2 linked regions of the Dinoroseobacter shibae DFL 12 = DSM 16493 genome follow. The protein of the gene in region 1 interacts with the protein of each later gene in a pairwise test. Links are inferred from orthologs where the notes say so. Each region holds a gene or a part of one and is shown on either strand. Other genes may lie near its edges. The genes, in order: rlmB and DSHI_RS09380.

Region 1 (8,804 bases):
GGAGCCGCACATCGGGTCCACCAGGGGTTCGCGCCCGTCATGGCCCATCTGGCGCAGGAAGAGCGCGGCCATGGTTTCACGCAGGGGCGCCTTGCCGACGAAGGTTTTCAGCCCGCGGCGGTGGAGCGGCGCGCCGGAGCTGTCGAGGCTGATCGTGACGAGGTCGTCGTCGATTCGGGCGATCAGGCGGAGCGCCTCGTCGGCCTCTGCGTCGGCCTCGCCCCGGGCCAGCACCGCGCCCGCATCCGTCACGGCCTTGGCGATGCGCTGTGCGGCGGCACGGTCGTGGTAGATTTTCGACTTTCGGCAGGTGGCCTCCACCCGCACCGGGGTGCCGGGGGCGATCCAGGCGGCCCAGTCGATCTTGCGCGCGCGCTTGTCGAGTTGCGCCAGGTGGAAGGCGCGGAACTCGGCGATCCGTACCAGCACGCGGCCCGCGCCCGCGAGCACGAGATTGGCGCGCCGCATGTCCTGCAGCGTGCCGGTGATCTCGACGCCGCCGGGGACCGGGCGCGGGTCCAGGAAGCCCGCGGCGCGGGCCTCCTCGGCGAGGGCGGCTTCCAGCCCGGGCTGGGCGGCGAGAAACAGGGGCAGGGTGTCGGCCATGGCGGTCTTGTAGGGGGCGGCGCGGGTCTTGGCGAGAGGCAGGGTTGTCCGGGGCCCCGTGGCGGCGTACACGAAGGCCGGAACCGCGCCGGAGGGCCCCATGCTGAAAATCCGTGTCATCCCCTGTCTCGACGTGGCCGATGGGCGCGTGGTCAAGGGCGTGAACTTCGTGGACCTCGTGGATGCGGGGGACCCGGTGGAATCGGCCAAGGCCTATGACGCGGCGGGGGCGGACGAGCTGTGCTTTCTCGACATCCACGCGACCAATGAGAACCGCGGCACGATGTATGACCTGGCCACGCGAACGGCGGAGCAATGCTTCATGCCGCTGACCATCGGCGGCGGGGTGCGGACCACGGAGGATGTGCGCAACCTGCTTCTGGCGGGGGCGGACAAGGTGTCGTTCAACTCGGCGGCCGTGGCGGATCCGGACGTGATCGCGCGGGCCGCCGACAAGTTCGGCAGCCAGTGCATCGTCTGCGCGATAGATGCCAAGACCGTGGCGCCGGGGCGGTGGGAGATATTCACCCATGGCGGGCGCAAGCCAACGGGGATCGACGCGGTGGAATTCGCCAAAACGGTCGTGGAAAAGGGGGCGGGAGAGATCCTGCTCACGTCGATGGATCGGGACGGGACCAAGCAGGGCTTCAACATAGCCCTGACGCGGGCCATTTCGGATGCGGTGTCGGTGCCGGTGATCGCGAGCGGTGGGGTTGGCACGCTCGATCACCTGGTCGAGGGCGTGACCGAGGGGGGGGCGAGTGCCGTGCTGGCGGCGTCGATCTTCCATTTCGGGGAGTTCACCATCCGCGAGGCGAAGGAACACATGGCGGAGGCGGGGATCCCCGTGCGGTTGTCATGAGCGTGCTGGCGCGACTGGAGGCGACGATCGCGGCCCGGAAGGGGGCCGATCCGGACAGTTCCTGGACCGCGAAGCTGCTGGCCAAGGGGCCGGAGAAATGCGCCGAGAAATTCGGGGAAGAGGCGGTCGAGGCGATCATCGAGGCGGTGAAGGGCGACCGGGCGAAGCTGACCTCCGAGGCGGCGGATGTGCTCTATCACCTGCTGGTGATGCTGGCGGCGCGCGATGTGGCGCTGGCGGAGGTGCTGGCGGAGCTGGAGCGGCGCGAAGGCATCTCGGGGATCAGCGAAAAAGCCAGCCGCTAGGGCCAAGCGGCTTCCAAGCCGCTTAAGGATTTTCCAAAATCCTTGGCCCCTCTCCATTGCAACGGACAGGCGAGCGCCCGCCGGGGTCTCAGAGTTTCGAGCTGATCACGCCGGTGTTGAATCCGCCCATCCGCAACTCGCCGAAGAGGCGTTGGTACTCGATCTTGGGGCATCTGTCCTGGATGACCTCGATCCCGGCGGCGCGGGCCTTGGCGGCGGCTTCCGGGTGGGTCACACCGATCTGCATCCAGATCACCTTCAGCCCCGGCAGCGCCTCCAGTGCCGCGTCCACCACCTCCGGCACGGCTTCGGAGCGGCGGAAGATGTCGAGCATGTCCACGGGCTCGGGAATATCCGCAAGAGAGGCGCGCACGGTCTGGCCGAAGAGGGTCTTGCCCGCGTGGCCGGGGTTCACGGGAATGACGGTCTTGCCCTTTAACGACAGGTAGCGTGCGACGTAGTAGGAGGGCCGCACGGTGTTCATCGATACGCCGACGCAGGCCACGGTGCGGGTCCGGGTCAGGATGCGGCGGAAATCGTCGTCGCTCGGCGGTGTTATGGGGTCGTGGATCATGGTGCGAGCCTAGCGTCATGCGGGCCGCGCGGGAAGTCGGGATCCTGCGCGGGCGCAGGTTGGCCATGCGCGTTTCGCCAAAAAAAACGCCCGTGCCGAGAGGGCCGGGCGTAAAGTAACGGAACGAGGGACAGTGAATGAAGCGCGGGAGTTCCGAGCCCGCCTTCCTCAGGAATACGTAGGAACGCGTTGTCGGATTGAAAGGTATTCTTCACGATTCTGTGATGAGGCCTGTGTCCTGAGCGCCATCGGCCGCTCTTGGGTGCGCGATCAGGCGAGAACCTGCGGCCAGTTGGCGTTTCCGCGGGCGATATTGCCGGGAATGTCCCTTTCCCAGCGGCGCTGCACGCGTCTGGAGAAGTTCATGTAGAGCTTGCCATCGACGATGCGCCAGGCTTCCGGGATGGTGGAGGCGGTATAGCCCTCGGCCACAGCCCAGGCGCAGTAGCCGCCAAATTGCGGGGCGTAGGCCACAGGGTCGGCGGCGAAGGCTGCGCGATGCGCGTCGGACGCAAAGCGCCAGGTCACGCCGTTCCAGTCATGGGTGAAGGCGTCGCTTCCTTCGGTGGGTTCGCCCAGGGTGAAGTAGGCCACCGGGTCATAGCCGCGGATGGCAGCACCGCGGTCCGAGAATACCGGCGGTTCAGCGGCCAGGGCAGGGGCCGCAAGGGGGGCTGTGGCGAGCGCGGTGGCGGTGCCGATCAGGAACTGGCGTTTGGTGAGCATGGGGCGATCCTTCCGAGGTTATGACGCCGAGGTGGCCTCGGGTGATCGCCTGCGCAACCCGTCTGACTTCCATGTGAAACGGCGCGGCGCCCCCGTGAGAATTGTTTCAGTCGAAAATGTCTTCGATCACATCCACGGCTTCGGAAAGGGCACGCTTCCACAGGGGCTTCTTGCGTTTCTTGCGCCGACGCGGGTCCGGACCCATGCGGGCGGACTGCGGGCGCGCGCCGTGTTCCGGGCCGTGCACGCCGGGGATATAGCCCGTGGCCTTCTTGCGCTTGGCAGGCTTGGTCCCGCTGGGCGCTTTGAGCCATTTCATCTCGTGCAGGGGCGCGCCGCAGGAGCCGCAGGCCAGCTCATGCCCGTCCCGCGCGGACGGCACCAGCATGGTCCGGGCGCTGCAATAGGAACAGGTGGCTAGTTTCGTATGCTCGGGCATCTGGATCTCCTTGACCCCTAGATAGGGGCCGGGCGGGCGCGTGTCATCCCTCGCCCCGGCAAGCATAAAGTGCGACCGCCGCCGCGTTCGAGACATTGAGCGATCCGAAGTCGCGGGCGAAGGGAATTTTCACCAGCCGGTTGCAGGTTTCCTTAGTCTTGTCCCGCAGGCCCGGTCCCTCGGCACCCAACACCAGGGCGATGGGACGGTCTGTGAGGTCGCGCAGGGCCGTGCCGATGGTGTCCTCGGCGGTGCCATCGAGCCCTAGGAGCACGAAGCCCATGGCGCGCAGCTCTTCCATGGTCTCGGCCAGGTTGCGCACCCGCAAATAGGGTTGGCGTTCGAGCGCGCCGGAGGCGGTCTTGGCCAGCGCGCCGGTTTCGGGTGCGGCGGACCGGGCGGTGGAGATCACGGCCGCGGCCCCGAACACCTCCGCCGAGCGCAGGATCGCGCCCACATTGTGGGGATCGGTCACCCGGTCCAGCAGCACCACCAGCGGCGGGCGGTCCGCCGGGCCGGTGAGGACCGTCTCGGCCAGCGGACCCCAGGCGAGCGGCTTGACCTCCAGCGCGGCGCCCTGGTGGACCGAGCCGGGGTCGAGCGGCGCGGGAAACCGGCGCGGGTCGGCAATCTCCGGTGCGATCCCGGCCCCGGCGATGGCCTCGGCCAGCTTGTCGGCGGCGTTGCGCGTCACCACCAGCCGCAGTTTCGTGCGCGCGGGGTTTTCCAGCGCATCGCGCACCGCGTGCAGGCCAAAGAGCCAGACGGTCTGGGCCGCCGCCGCCCGTTTGGCGCGTTCCTTGTCGATCACCCAGGTCGGTTTCTTGCCAGCCATTGCCTGTCATCACACGCGGTTTCGAAGCGTCGGGCATAGAGGACCGCCCCGCACGGGTCAACGGGGCGGTTTTTGCCGTTGACGCCCCCGGCACAAGGGCTTAAGCAGCGCGCCAGTTGGGCGACAGGCCGCAAGGTGTGGCAGGGGACTGTAACTCCCTCGCGGAGACGCACGCCTGGTTCGATTCCAGGGTCGCCCACCACTTCTCTCTTCCAGACCATTCCAGAGAACCTGCCCGGGTTGGGGCGGGGACGGGGCCGTTCATCCGGCTCGCGAGACGCCGTGTTCGGGCGTTTGACCTGAGTGCCCGGCTGGTGCTAGGTGCATTGTATCCTTTCGGATACAAGAGGCTCTTCTTGAAAGAATCGTCGAAATCCAGCGGCGAGGCCGCTTATGGCGCGCTGCTCGATGCCATTCACTCCGGCGAGTTCCGCCCGGGGGACAGGTTGCGCGAGGAATCCGTGGCCGAGCGATTGCGCCTGTCGCGCACGCCGGTGCGAGAGGCCCTGCGGCGGCTGGAGGCCGAGGGGGTGGTGGAGCATCGGCCACGGGTGGGCGCGGTCATTCGCAAGCTCTCCCAGCGTGAGATCGTGGAGCTTTACGAGATGCGCGTCGTCCTGGAGCGCACGGCCGCGGCCATGGCGGCCAAGCACGGTGCGGAAGCGGAGTTCGACGCGCTATCAGACCTCAATGAGGCGATCAGGGCCGAGCGGACGCACCCGGCCAGGGCAGCGGAGATCAATCAGCGGTTTCATCTCGGGCTCTATCATGCGGGCCGCAATCGGTTCCTGATGGATGCGGCGCGGGCGCTCAACAACTCGTTGATCCTGCTGGGGCCGACCACCTTCACCGACCAGGCCCGGATCGACCAGGTCACCGCCCAGCATACCGATATCGTCGCGGCCCTGCGGGCGCGCGATTCGGACGCGGCCAGCGCCGCGGCGGAGACACATTTGCAGACCTCCCTGCGGCACCGATTGCGGGCGTGGGACGCATGATCGGCATTTTCACCGCCTTCGCGGTCGCGCTTGCGGGCGTCGGGCTGTTTCAATGGCTGGACCTGCCGCTGCCCTGGCTTCTGGGGCCGATCTTCGCCTGTCTGACGGCGGCGATGCTGGGCGTGCCCATGCGCAGCCTCAAGCCGATCAACGAGGCGACGCGCATGGTCCTTGGCGTGGCGGTCGGGGCCACGCTGACGCCGCCGGTCCTGGCGACCTTTCCCGCCATGTGGCCGACCCTGATGCTGGTTCCGGTGATGGTTGTTGCGATCGGACTGGTGGGGGTACCTTATTTCCGCAGGCTGTGGGGGTATGATCCGGCCACGGCCTATTACTCGGCCATGCCGGGCGGGTTGCAGGACATGCTCCTTTTCGGGGAGGAGGCGGGGGGCAATGTGCGGACCCTGTCTCTGATCCATGCGACGCGGGTGACGGTGATCGTCGTGGCATTGCCCTTTTTGCTCAAGGGGGTGTGGGGGGCGGATCTGGGCAATCCGCCGGGTGCGTCTCTCGGTGTCGTGCCGGTTCACGAGATGGGTTTGATGGGGCTGTGCGCGATTGTCGGCTGGTGGGGCGCGCGTCGGATCGGGCTGTTCGGCGCGGCCATCCTCGGGCCGATGATCGTGACCGGGGCTGCGGCCATGTCCGGACTTCTGGAGAACCGCCCGCCGGCGGAGGCGATATGGGCCGCGCAGTTCTTCATCGGCGTGACCATCGGCTGCAAATACGTGGGCATCACCTGGGGCGAGATCCGACGCGATCTTGCCGCGGGTCTGGGGTTTTGCGGGATCCTGATCGTGCTGACGCTGATCTTCGTCGAAGGCGTCTATCTCGCCGGTCTTGCGCCGGGAATGGAGACGCTGCTGGCCTTTGCACCGGGGGGGCAGGCGGAGTTGACGGTGCTGGCGCTGATCGTGGGCGCGGATGTGGCCTTCGTGGTGGCGCACCATATCCTGCGGATTTTCGTGGTGATCCTCGGCGCGCCCATCGTGGTGCGGATGCTTGGGGACAAGGACGCGCGCTAGGGTCGGGCTTAGGGGTCGGTCTTGAACAGGTCCGCCTTGAGGGCGGCCTCGACCAGTTCGGCGACGGTGCGGACGTCCATTTTCTCTAGGATGCGGGCGCGGTGATGGTCCACGGTGCGCGGGCTGATCCCCAGAGTGCGGGCCACGTCCTTGGAGGAATTGCGCGCCGGGTTCGTGGCGATGATCAGCGCGATTTCCTGTTCGCGGCTGGTCAGGCCCTGGTACCGCGCCACGATCTCCGACTGGTGCTGGTTGACCTCGCGCCGCTTGGCATCGGCCTCGAAAGCGGCGTCGATCCGTTCGATGAGGATCGATTGCTTGAAGGGTTTTTCCAGAAAGTCGATCGCACCCATTTTCATGGCCTGCACCGATTCCGGGACACCGCCATGGCCGGTGATGAAAATGATCGGCACGTCGATGCCCGCGGCTTTCAGATAGGCCTGCAATTCCAGCCCGTTCATGGTCGGCATGCCGTAATCAAGGATCAGGCAGCCCGAGGCCGAGCCATCATAGGTGCCCAGAAACTCATGGGCGGAGGCGAAGGTCTTGACCGTGTAGCCGCGTAACCCCAGGGCCCGGGAGAGCGATGCGCGTATATCCGCATCGTCATCCACCAGAAAGACGCATGGCTCCTGCAATTCGCTCTCAGACATCACCGATTCCCCTCACCGGCAGGGTGAAACAGAACCGGGTCATCTGACCAGAGCGTTCGTGCCAGATCTTGCCGCCATTCGCCTCGATCAGCGTACGGCTGATCGACAGGCCGAGCCCCATTCCATCCCGCTTGGTGGTCTCGAAGGGTGTGAACAATTCCAGCGCGTCGTCGATGCCCGGCCCGTTGTCTTCGACGACGACGCGGACATGGTCGCCCTCCCGGGTGGCGCTAACGCGCAGGATGCGTGCGTCGCTGTCCAGCAGCGCGAGGGACTCCACGGCGTTGCGCAGCAGGTTGACCACCACTTGGGCGACCTGCACCTTGACCGCCCGAACCATGATTTCCTTGCCCTTGGGGAGCACGAAATCGACGCTGTGCTGGCGCGCTTCGGGCAGAACGAGGCGGCGGGCCTGGGTCACCAGTTCGATGATGCCGAAATCGCTGGGGACGTTCTCGTCCTTGCGCACGAGGGCCCTCAGCGCCCGGATGATGTCGGCGGCCTGATGGGCGTGATCGTCGATTTCGCCGAGAAGCGCGCGTACGTCATTCATGCGGTTCGGTGTCTTCTCGATGGTCAGCTGGGCGGCATCCACGTTCTGGGTGATCGCGGTCAGGGGTTGGTTCAGTTCATGGGCCAGCCCGGTTGCCAGCTCCCCCATCATTTCCTGCCGCGAGAAATACGCGATCTCCCGGTTCAGGGTTTCGATGGTCTCTTCGGTGGCGCGGGCCTGGGTGATGTCGTCAATGGTGGCCACCACATAGGTATCATCCGGGCCGCCCTCGTGCACGTAGATGCCGTTGAAGCTGATCCAGACGGTCTCGCCGCCCCGGTGCAGGACTTTCGCCTCGAACCCGAAGGCTTTCTGCCCGCCGATCCAGTCGCTGAACTCAGCCCGTATCTCGGTTTCTTCGGGATCGAGCAGCATGCGGAAATCCACCCCTTCGAGATCGCCGGGGCTGTAGCCGAGCAGTTGCGCGAAGCTTTCGTTGACGCGCTTGAGCCGACCGGAGCTGCTGTCGATCCGGACCATGCCGCGGGAGGCGCGCTCGAAGATCTCGCGGTACTCGGTTTCTGTGCGCCTGCGCTCCGAGATCTCGTGGACCAGCGCGGTGTTGGCGTTCTCCAGTTCCTTGTAGGTGCTGGGCAGGGGTTCGTTCGGGTCGACCTCGCCCTGGGAGATCAGCGAGGAGCGCACGGCAAAGGCGCGCACGGGGGCGTGAATCCGGTTGGCGAGGGCCAGGCCCAGGAGGGCGGTGGTGGCCGCCACGGCAATGGCGATGAGGGTGTTCTGGGCGCGGTTCTCTTTCAGAGCTCCGGTGAAATCCACCTGTGGGGCATAAAGAACGATGGTCCAGGGAATGTCGTCGAGCCCGAAGGGCATGATCAGGGACACGAACCGCTCGCCCAGAAGCTCGAAGTCAGACTGGATCGGGCTGTCCACGGCCACCCCGTCCGGGCCGAGGCGGTCGCCGAACGCGGCGCGTGCAATGGGATCGTCGATCTCGGTAATCGAGGGGAATTGCAGGGTGCCGCCCTCGCCCTTGGTCGTCAGAAGATCCGGGTTCGGGTGGGCGATCACATCCCCGTTGCGATTGAGGATCAGGGCTGCACCGGTCTTCCCGATCCGCAGGTTGGATAGGAAATTCGACAGCTCGGCGATCTCGATATCGACACCCACGACCCCCTGGACATTCCCCTTGAACCCCACCACCGGCGTGGCGGCCGTGATGCCGGGGGATTGCGAAGTAAAGAAGATATAGGGATCGGTCCAGATGCTG
Region 2 (8,838 bases), 820 kb from region 1 along the record:
TCATGTGACCTTTCCTTTTCAGTCGATTGTATGTGTTGTGATTGTGTCCCGGACCCGGCTGACGCCCGCGGTCAGAGTGCGTCTTCGCCGGTTTCCCCGGTGCGGATACGGATGGCCTGCTCGACCGAGGAAACGAAAATCTTGCCGTCGCCGATCTTGTCGGTCTTGGCGGCCTCGACGATGGCCTCGATGGCCGCGTCCGCCTGATCGTCCGGCAGGACGACCTCGATTTTCACCTTCGGGAGGAAGTCCACGACATACTCCGCGCCCCGGTAGAGCTCGGTATGTCCCTTCTGGCGTCCGAAGCCCTTGACCTCGACGACCGAAAGTCCCTGCACGCCAATCTCTTGGAGGGCTTCCTTCACTTCATCGAGTTTGAATGGCTTGATGACAGCCTCGATCTTCTTCATCCTCCGACTCCCTCTCGTTCCGTGGCTTCGTGGAGAACACTTTCAAATCTCCTCCACAATTCGGTAGCGTGTCCCCGTCCGGTGGCGTTCGCTGAAAAGCAGGGCGCTGTCTGCGATTTGTGCGGCATGCCCAAGAATTGGGCAAGGCGAAAACTCCTGGGTGAGGCAAGATGACGGAACTCCTGACAGCGGCCCGGATGCGGGCCATCGAGCAGGCCGCGATGGACAGTGGCGCGGTCACCGGGCTGGAGTTGATGGAGCGCGCCGGGCGCGGCGTGGTCGAGGCGGTCTTTGCCCAATGGCCGGATCTGGCGGCGGCCCCGCGCCGCGCGCTGGTGCTCTGCGGGCCGGGCAACAATGGCGGCGACGGGTTCGTGATCGCGCGCTTGTTGTACGGCTGGGGCTGGGCGGTGGAGGTGTGTCTCTACGGCGATCCCGAGAAGCTGCCGCCCGACGCGCGGGCAAATCACGACCGGTGGTGCGCGCTCGGCCCGGTGACGGTGCATGCGATCGACTCTGCGCCGCCGCAGGACGACAGCCTCGCCGTGCCCGAACGGGTCGACCTGCTGGTCGATGCGCTTTTCGGGACGGGGCTGGGGCGGCCCTTCACCGGGCCTTTCACGGTCTTCGCCGCGCCCGCGGTGCGCGCACAGTTGCGGGCGGATGCAACCCGTGCGGTGGCGGTCGATCTGCCCAGCGGGCTCTGTTCGGACAGCGGCCGCATTCTCGGGACCGCGCTGCCTGCCGACCTGACCGTGACATTTCATGCCTGCAAATGCGGCCATTGGCTCGGCGATGGGCCGGCGCTCTGCGGCAAGACCGTCGTGGCGGGTATCGGCCTCGACCGGACGCCGCCCGCGCGGGCGGAGGACGGCGTTCATGCGGTCGGAGCCCCCGCGGCGCGGGCGCTGGCCAAGGGTGCGGAGGATCACAAATATGGCCATGGGCATGCGCTGGTACTGTCCGGGCCGATGGGGCGTTCGGGTGCCGCGCGCCTTGCGGCGCGGGGGGCGTTGCGGGTCGGCGCTGGGCTGGTGACGGTGGGCGCGCCGGGCGCGGCGATGATGGAATGCGCCACGCAACTGACCGCGATCATGCTGCGGCGCTGCGACGGGGCCGAGGGGCTGGCCGCGGCGCTGGAGGATGCGCGGCTGACCACCCTGTGCCTCGGGCCCGGTCTGGGCATCGGGGCGGAGACCCGGGCGCTGGTGGCGACCGCGCTGGCTGCGGGGCGGGCGACCGTGCTGGACGCGGACGCGCTCAGTGCCTTTGCCGAGGCGCCCGATGCCCTGTTCCGCGACCTGCATCCGCACACGGTGCTGACCCCCCATGGCGGCGAGTTCGCGCGGCTCTTTCCGGATATCGCCGAGAAACTCGCTGCCCCTGCCACCAGGGGTCCGGCCTACTCCAAAGTTGATGCCACCCGGGCGGCGGCGGCGCGGGCGGGCTGTACGGTGCACTACAAGGGGCCCGATACGGTCATCGCGTCGCCGGACGGGCGCTGTGCGATCAACGCGGCGGCCTATGCGCGCGCGGCCCCCTGGCTGGCGACCGCCGGGTCCGGCGATGTGCTGGCCGGGATGATCACGGGGCTTCTGGCGCGCGGGCTTCCCCCCCAGGAGGCTGCCGAGACCGGCGCCTGGCTTCATGTCGAGGCCGCCCGCGCCTTCGGTCCGGGCCTGATCGCCGAGGACCTGCCGGAGATGCTGCCGCAGGTGATCCGCGCCCTCGATACGCCGTAGCTCAGGGTTTGAGCAGCACCTCGGTTTCCCAATCCCGCAGGAGCGGCCTTGCAGCGGGGAAGGGGGCATCCTCGGCCTCGCGCAGTTCCGGGAAGATCTCGAACAGCTCCTCTTGGGCGGCGCGGCCCAGGGTCGACAGGATCGCGGGGCCGGGGCGCAGGCTCTCGGCCCAGATCCCGTCCGCGCGCACGATCTGGTGCCGATCGAACATGAAATGATGATAGGTGACCGGCTCCAGGTCGTAGACCTGCACGATGGTGTCGTCGTTCACCAGATGCGCCGCCGCCGCCAGCACCTGCGCGCTGCCAAACAGCAGGTCCGCGCGCCAATCCTCCAACAACACCCGGTGCTGCCGCGACACGCGCATGTCCCGCGCCGGCCGCCCCGGCCCCAGCGCGCCCGCGCGCAGCAGGATGGGCCGGAAGCGTGGGTTGCCGGCAAGCTTCGCGCTGTCGATCCGCGCGGACCCGACCCAGCGCACCGGCTGCGCCCCATCATCGCGGGTCAGCACCAGATCGCCCACCTGCAATGCCTCCACCGGGCAGGTGCCACCGGGCACCTCGATCAGGGTCCCCGGGGTGAAGCAAGGCGGGGTGGCGTAGGTGGCAGCCGGTGTCGCGGTCCTGCCCGGACCTTCGGAGGCGCTGATCACCCGCAGCGGCACGCCCACGGGTGGAAAAGTCCCGATGAAGGCCAGCCCTTCGGTGCTGCCGAAGGAGTTGTTGAACTCGGAATCCGGCTCGCGAATGTTGAAGCCGATGATGGTGTAGGTGTCGGTACCGTCAGTGACCTGCAGGGTATACTCGGCCTCCACCCGCCGCCCGGGGGCGTACTGCGTACCGCCGAACTGGGTGGTCGCGGCAAGGGCCTGCGTGCCGTCATTGTCGGCGAAGTTCACATCCCCCTCGTTATCGCGGATCGAGATCGGCACCCAGCCGTTGCTCTGCAGCGTGATGAATCGGTCCGGCAGATGGCGTCCCGCGCCTTGGTTACCGCCCGACAACCCGTCGGGCACCGCGGTCCCGGGGACAGGCACACCATCGCTGCCGGTCACCCCCTCTTGCACGAGGACCTGATCGGCGGCCAGCGCCCAGATCTGGTAGGTTTCCATCTTGCTACTCTCACTGACACACGGCGCTGTTTCCCGCTGCGGACGCGCATACAAGCATCTGTTTCGAGGGATACATCACAATTCTTAATTTGTTACTGGCACGAAACCCGGACGGCTGCAAATGCCCCTTTGAAAGGCGGCCGCGGTTTGCTAAGAGCCGCCCATCGCGGGTGTGGCGGAACTGGTAGACGCACCAGATTTAGGTTCTGGCGCCGCAAGGCGTGGGGGTTCGAGTCCCTTCACCCGCACCATCCACACCTGATACGTTCCCCGGCTCAACACTCCTCGCTGGGCGGGCGGATCCGTCGCGCAGGCTGGCCCTGGATTTGTGCGCGGGGGATCCCTGCGCAGGGGGCGAAAACCAGCGGCGCGAGGCGGCGTGGCCGTCGGGCGGCGCATCCGTCCCGTCTATGCCCTCCGGTCTGTGCCAGAACGTGTCTCTCCGGCGCCCCGTTTTCCAGAGGCCGCAATCGATCCTCCGGGCGCGTCCCGCCGCCCCAAGCCTTCGCGGCTGAAAAATGCCCGAACGCACATACCCCTCATCACCGCGAGGATGGCCGTGGGACTTCGGGCGCAAGGGGAGCAGACGCACCTGCGTCGGCCAGAAGGGTCCACATGCTCACCGCTCGTTCTCAAAACGCGCCTCGCGCTGCCACGCGGAAATCCATGCGTCCGCAGCCTAGCAGAACTCCGCAACCTTGGCGTCGATCCGGCGGATCCCTTCGGCGATCCGGTCCGCCGGGATCGAGGAATAGCCCAGCCGGAAGAATTCCGTCGGTTGGTCCGGGCCGCTGAAGAACGGCGCACCCGGCTCGATCACCACGCCGTCGCGCAGCAGCGCTTGACCCAGCGCCACGGTATCGACCCCGTCCGGCGCCTTGATCCACAGGCTCGTGCCCCCGAACCGGGCCGCACCCACCATCTCCAGGGCGGTTCCGTCCAACGCCTCCACCGCGGCCATGCGGCGCTTGGCGAACTCCCGCCGCATGTCGCGCATGAGCAGATCGTAGTGACCCTGCGCCAGGAAATAGGCCGCCGTGCGCTGCAGATGCCCGGGCGGATGGCGCAGCATCATCGTGCGCAACTCCTTCGCCTCGGCGATCACCGGCGCCGGACCAACCAGGTAGCCCAGCCGCAGCCCCGGAAACATCGCCTTGGAAAAGCTGCCCGCATAGAGCACGCGCTGATGCCGGTCCATCGCCTTCAGCGCCGGGCTCGGCGGTTCGAGAAAGCTCATCTCGAACTCGTAATCGTCCTCCACGACGATGAAATCGCGCGCCTGCGCCATCTCCAGCAGCCGTTCGCGCCGTGCCCGCGTCAGCGTGGCGCCCGTGGGGGCATGGTGGCTGGGGGTGACGAACACCGCCTGGGTGCCCGCGGGAATGTCCTGCGGCACCAGCCCGTCGCGGTCCACATCCACCGTCGTGACCTCCGCCCCGCACCAGCGCAGCGCCTGCAGCGTGTCGGGATAGCACGGGTTCTCGCAGATCGCCTTCAGCGGCGCGCGGGTCAGAAGCTCGATCGCCAGCCACAGGGCATTCTGCGCCCCAACGGTGATCAGCACCTGGTCGCGCGTGGCCGTGATCCCCCGCCGCGGCAACATCCGCGACAGGATGTAGTCGACCAGGAGCGGGTCGTCGGTGGCCTCGTTGCTGGCCATCAGGTCGAAATCCCGCGTGCCCATCGCCTGCCGGACGCATTCGCGCCAGGCGGTGTGATTGAACAGGCTGGTGTCCATCTCGCCGAAAACGAACGGGTAGGGCAGGGCGCGCCAGTCCTTCGGCTTGATCACCCGGCGCCGGGCGCGCAGGTTCTCCGACAGCACGTTGCGCCAAAGCGCACTGTTGTCGACCGGTTCGGCCTCGGTCCCCACGGGCAGCAGCGACAGGGTCTCGGTGTCGGCCACACGGTAGCCGCTGCGGCTGTGGGCTTCGAGATAGCCCTGCGAGACCAGCTCCTGAAAGGCCAGGGTGACGGTCATCCGCGCGACCCCGAGATGCGCGGCCAGCTTGCGCGAGGACGGCATCAGCGCCCCCGGCAACGCCTGCTTGGACAGGATCGACGCCACGACGGTTTCGCGAATCTGGGTTTGCAGCGGTCTGTTGGTCGTCCGGTCGAGAAAGAAGACATCCGCCGCGATACGAGGTTTGGCCATGGCTCAGCATGTTAGCCGAACTGGTCTAAGTCAATAAAATTTCTGGCCCTAACGTCGAGTCCGGGATTCGCCTTAACCAGCCCACAGCTTGGGGGGAGGACATGACGCATTTCCTGCAAGCGATGCGCCAAGGCGCAGCCAAAAATGGAGGACCATATGACATTTCTTTCCCGGATGACGTCCAGTGCGGCAATTGCACTGACCGCGACCATCATGAGCATGGGCGTGGCCGATGCAAAGAACTTCAAGATCGCCGTCGGTGACAGCGGCGGCAGCAGCCAGGAGGCCACCGGTCTCGCCTTCGTCGAAGCCCTCGAAGAACTTTCGGGCGGTGAGCACACCGGAACCCTGTTCCTGAACGGACAGCTCGGCTCCGAGCAGGACACCGTCAACGAGGCCGCCATCGGCACGCTCGACATGTCGATCCTGGCCATCAACAACGTCACGCCCTTCTCGCCCACCGTGGGCGTGTTCTCGCTGCCCTATGTCATCCTCAGCCTCGAAGATGCCGAGAAGCTGACCCAGGGTCCGATCGGCGCAGAGCTGACCGAGAACACCATCAACGACGCAGGCGTGCGCATCATTGCCTGGACCTACACCGGCTTCCGGCGCCTGACCAACTCCAAGCAGCCGGTCACCTCGGTCGCCGACCTGCAGGGGTTGGTGATCCGCGTTCCCAAGAACGAGATCATGATCGACACCTACAAGGCCTGGGGCATCAGCCCGACGCCGATGGCATGGTCCGAGACCTTCGCCGGCCTGCAGACCCAGGTCGTCGATGGCCAGGACAATCCCTACATCACCATCAACGCGATGAAGTTCTACGAGGTACAGAAGTACGTCACGAACCTGCGCTACATCTTCTCGATCGAGCCGCTGATCATCTCCGAGCAGGTGTTTCAGGAACTCTCCGCCGAAGACCAGGAGATCGTTCTCGAAGCCGGCAAGCGCGCCACGGCCGCCTCGTCCCAGTTCCTCCGCGAGAAGGAAGCCGAGATCAAGGAACTGCTCATCGAAAAGGGCATGGAGATCATGGATCCGGTGAACAACGAGGAAGAGTTCATCACGCTCGCGACCGAGGCCGTCTGGCCGAAATTCTACGACAGCATCGGCGGCATCGAGAAGATGAATGCCGTCCTGGCCGAGATCGGCCGCGATCCCGTCACCGAATAAGTCGGACGCCGAAAGCATGACAGGCGCCCCCGGGCGCCTGTCTCAGCCGAGTGGGAGGGGACCATGACCAAATTCTGGCACATCGTCGACAATATCGAGAGCTACATCTGTCGGACCTTGCTGGCGATCTTCGTTTGCCTGCTGTTCCTGCAGGTGATCGTCCGGACACTGTTCGACTTCTCGTTCTCGTGGGTCGAAGAGCTGTCGATCTACATGTTCGTCTGGTTCGTGTTCTTCGGGGCCAGCTATGCCGCCAAGATGGGCGCGCATAACCGCGTCACCTTTCAGTTCAAGTTCCTGCCACCGCGCAAAATCAAGTATATCGAGGCGTTTGCCGATCTCTTCTGGATCTTCTTCAACGTCTATTTCGTCTACCTGGCGATCGATTTCATCTTCAACAAGATGAACCGGTTCCAGTCGTCCCAGACCATGGGGTTCCACCTCAGCTGGGTCTACATCGTGCTGCCCATCGCGTTCTCGCTGATGACGTTCCGGGTTCTGCAGGTGAATTACCGCAAGATCGTTCTGGGCGAGGATTTGCGCGATCCCGACGCCATCGACCTCGACGAAGTCCGCGCTGGAACCGACGACGCCGCACGCAAGCCGCGCCGCGATGAGGAGCAGAACTAATGGAAAGCGAAATCATCCTGATCCTGTTCGGCGGGTTCCTGACGCTGTTGCTGATCGGCGCACCGATCACGGTCGCGCTCGGGGTCTCCACGCTGATCTCCTTCCTCTATCTCGGCGAGAACCCGATCAAGTTCGTGCAGATCGCCTTCACCTCGGTGGGCTCCTTCCCGCTGATGGCCCTGCCGGCCTTCATCCTGGCGGGCGCCCTGATGGAGGCATCCGGACTGTCGCGGCGGCTGATCAACGTGGCCGAGAGCTTCGCGGGGCCCTTCACCGGCGGCATGTCCGCGGCAACCGTGTTCGCCTGCCTGTTCTTCGGGGCGATCTCGGGCTCCGGGCCCGCGACGACGGCGGCCGTCGGCATGCTGATGATCCCGGCGATGATCCAGCGCGGCTACGGGCGCAGCTATTCCTCGGCCATCACCGCGTCGTCGGGCGGCCTGGGCATCGTGATCCCGCCCTCGATTCCGCTCATCATCTTCGGCATCGCCGCGCTCGGCATGCCCGCGCCGCCCGAAGCGGTGGAGAAATTCGGCACCTTCCAGACCGTGTCGATCCCGAAACTGTTCATCGCCGGCTTCATGCCTGCCTTCCTGATCGCCGGCAGCCTGCTGCTGATGAACTACATCCTGGCCAAGAAGCACGGCTACAAGGGCTCCGCCGAGGGCTGGTCCGCGCGCCAGATCTGGTGCGAGTTGTATCGCGGCTTCTGGGCGCTCATGGCGCCGCTGGTGATCCTGGGCGGCATCTATTCGGGCTTCTTCACGCCGACCGAGGCGGCCATCGTGGCGATCTTCTACACGCTGGTGGTGGGCACGGTCATCTACCGCGAGTTGAGCTGGCAGAAGCTCTTCACCGCGCTGGAGACCACGACCTGGCTGACCGGGCGGGTGCTGCTGATCATGTTCACCGCGACCGTTTTCGGGCGGCTGCTGGTGGAAAACCAGATCCCCGCCGTGATCGCCAATGGCATGCTGTCGATCACCGACAACATCTACATCATCTGGACGCTGGTGATCCTGTTCCTGCTGTTTGTCGGCATGTTCATGGAAACGCTGGCCACCATCCTGATCCTGGTGCCGGTGATGCTGCCGGTGGCCTACAGCGTCGGCATCGACCCGATCCATTTCGGTGTGGTCATGGTGTGCTGTCTCGGAATCGGGTTCCAGACCCCGCCCCTGGGGGAGAACCTGTTCATCGCCTCGGGCATCTCGAACATCTCGATCGAGCGGATCTCGGTCGCGGCACTGCCCTTCGCCTTCATCAACACGGTCGCGATCTTCATCATCGCCTTCGTCCCCGAAATCACGCTCTGGCTACCGCGGCTTCTCGGCTACTGACCCCGGTCGGAATTGGAGTTTCCCATGAAACAGATGATCACCCACATCCTGTGCGCGACCGACCTGTCCAAGCACTCGGCCTATACCATGTGCCACGCGGCCAACCTGGCGGCGGTGACCGGCGCCAAGCTGCACCTGGTGCACGCGGTCCAGCCGATGAGCGACGAGACCCGGATCGCGCTGCAACTCTACATGCAGACCACCGGATCCAGCGAAACCGCCGACAAGGCCCGGCATGCCCATCTCAAGACTGTCATGGCCGAGCGCCAGCGCGAAT

What was found.
Region 2: the proteins of rlmB (region 1) and DSHI_RS09380 interact in binary tests that used the Escherichia coli proteins (3 or more experiments, as listed by UniProt). The link is inferred for Dinoroseobacter shibae DFL 12 = DSM 16493 from one-to-one orthologs.

Annotation. Positions count from the first base shown.
Region 1 is NC_009952.1:2,734,284-2,743,087, reverse strand. The notes cover bases 2,452-5,283. They hold rlmB (23S rRNA (guanosine(2251)-2'-O)-methyltransferase RlmB), read right to left. Parts: upstream 4,348-5,283; coding sequence 3,556-4,347; downstream 2,452-3,555. Other genes in these bases: DSHI_RS13065 (GntR family transcriptional regulator), read left to right, coding at 4,704-5,283; DSHI_RS13075 (hypothetical protein), read right to left, coding at 3,180-3,512; DSHI_RS13080 (YHS domain-containing (seleno)protein), read right to left, coding at 2,618-3,073. Also shown: DSHI_RS13100 (THUMP domain-containing class I SAM-dependent RNA methyltransferase), read right to left, coding at 1-606; imidazole glycerol phosphate synthase subunit HisF, read left to right, coding at 707-1,468; DSHI_RS13090 (phosphoribosyl-ATP diphosphatase), read left to right, coding at 1,465-1,773; DSHI_RS13085 (CoA-binding protein), read right to left, coding at 1,862-2,347; more of DSHI_RS13065, read left to right, coding at 5,284-5,345; DSHI_RS13060 (AbrB family transcriptional regulator), read left to right, coding at 5,342-6,370; DSHI_RS13055 (response regulator transcription factor), read right to left, coding at 6,379-7,023; DSHI_RS13050 (cache domain-containing protein), read right to left, coding at 7,016-8,804. UniProt on the Escherichia coli protein: Specifically methylates the ribose of guanosine 2251 in 23S rRNA.
Region 2 is NC_009952.1:1,911,292-1,920,129, reverse strand. What follows is about bases 1-2,866. They hold DSHI_RS09380 (bifunctional ADP-dependent NAD(P)H-hydrate dehydratase/NAD(P)H-hydrate epimerase), read left to right. Parts: upstream 1-580; coding sequence 581-2,152; downstream 2,153-2,866. Other genes in these bases: DSHI_RS09375 (Hint domain-containing protein), read right to left, coding at 2,154-2,866; DSHI_RS09385 (P-II family nitrogen regulator), read right to left, coding at 72-410; glnA (type I glutamate--ammonia ligase), read right to left, coding at 1-4. Outside these bases: more of DSHI_RS09375, read right to left, coding at 2,867-3,263; MocR-like pyridoxine biosynthesis transcription factor PdxR, read right to left, coding at 3,943-5,418; DSHI_RS09360 (TRAP transporter substrate-binding protein), read left to right, coding at 5,575-6,591; DSHI_RS09355 (TRAP transporter small permease), read left to right, coding at 6,655-7,221; DSHI_RS09350 (TRAP transporter large permease), read left to right, coding at 7,221-8,561; DSHI_RS09345 (universal stress protein), read left to right, coding at 8,586-8,838. UniProt on the Escherichia coli protein: Bifunctional enzyme that catalyzes the epimerization of the S- and R-forms of NAD(P)HX and the dehydration of the S-form of NAD(P)HX at the expense of ADP, which is converted to AMP.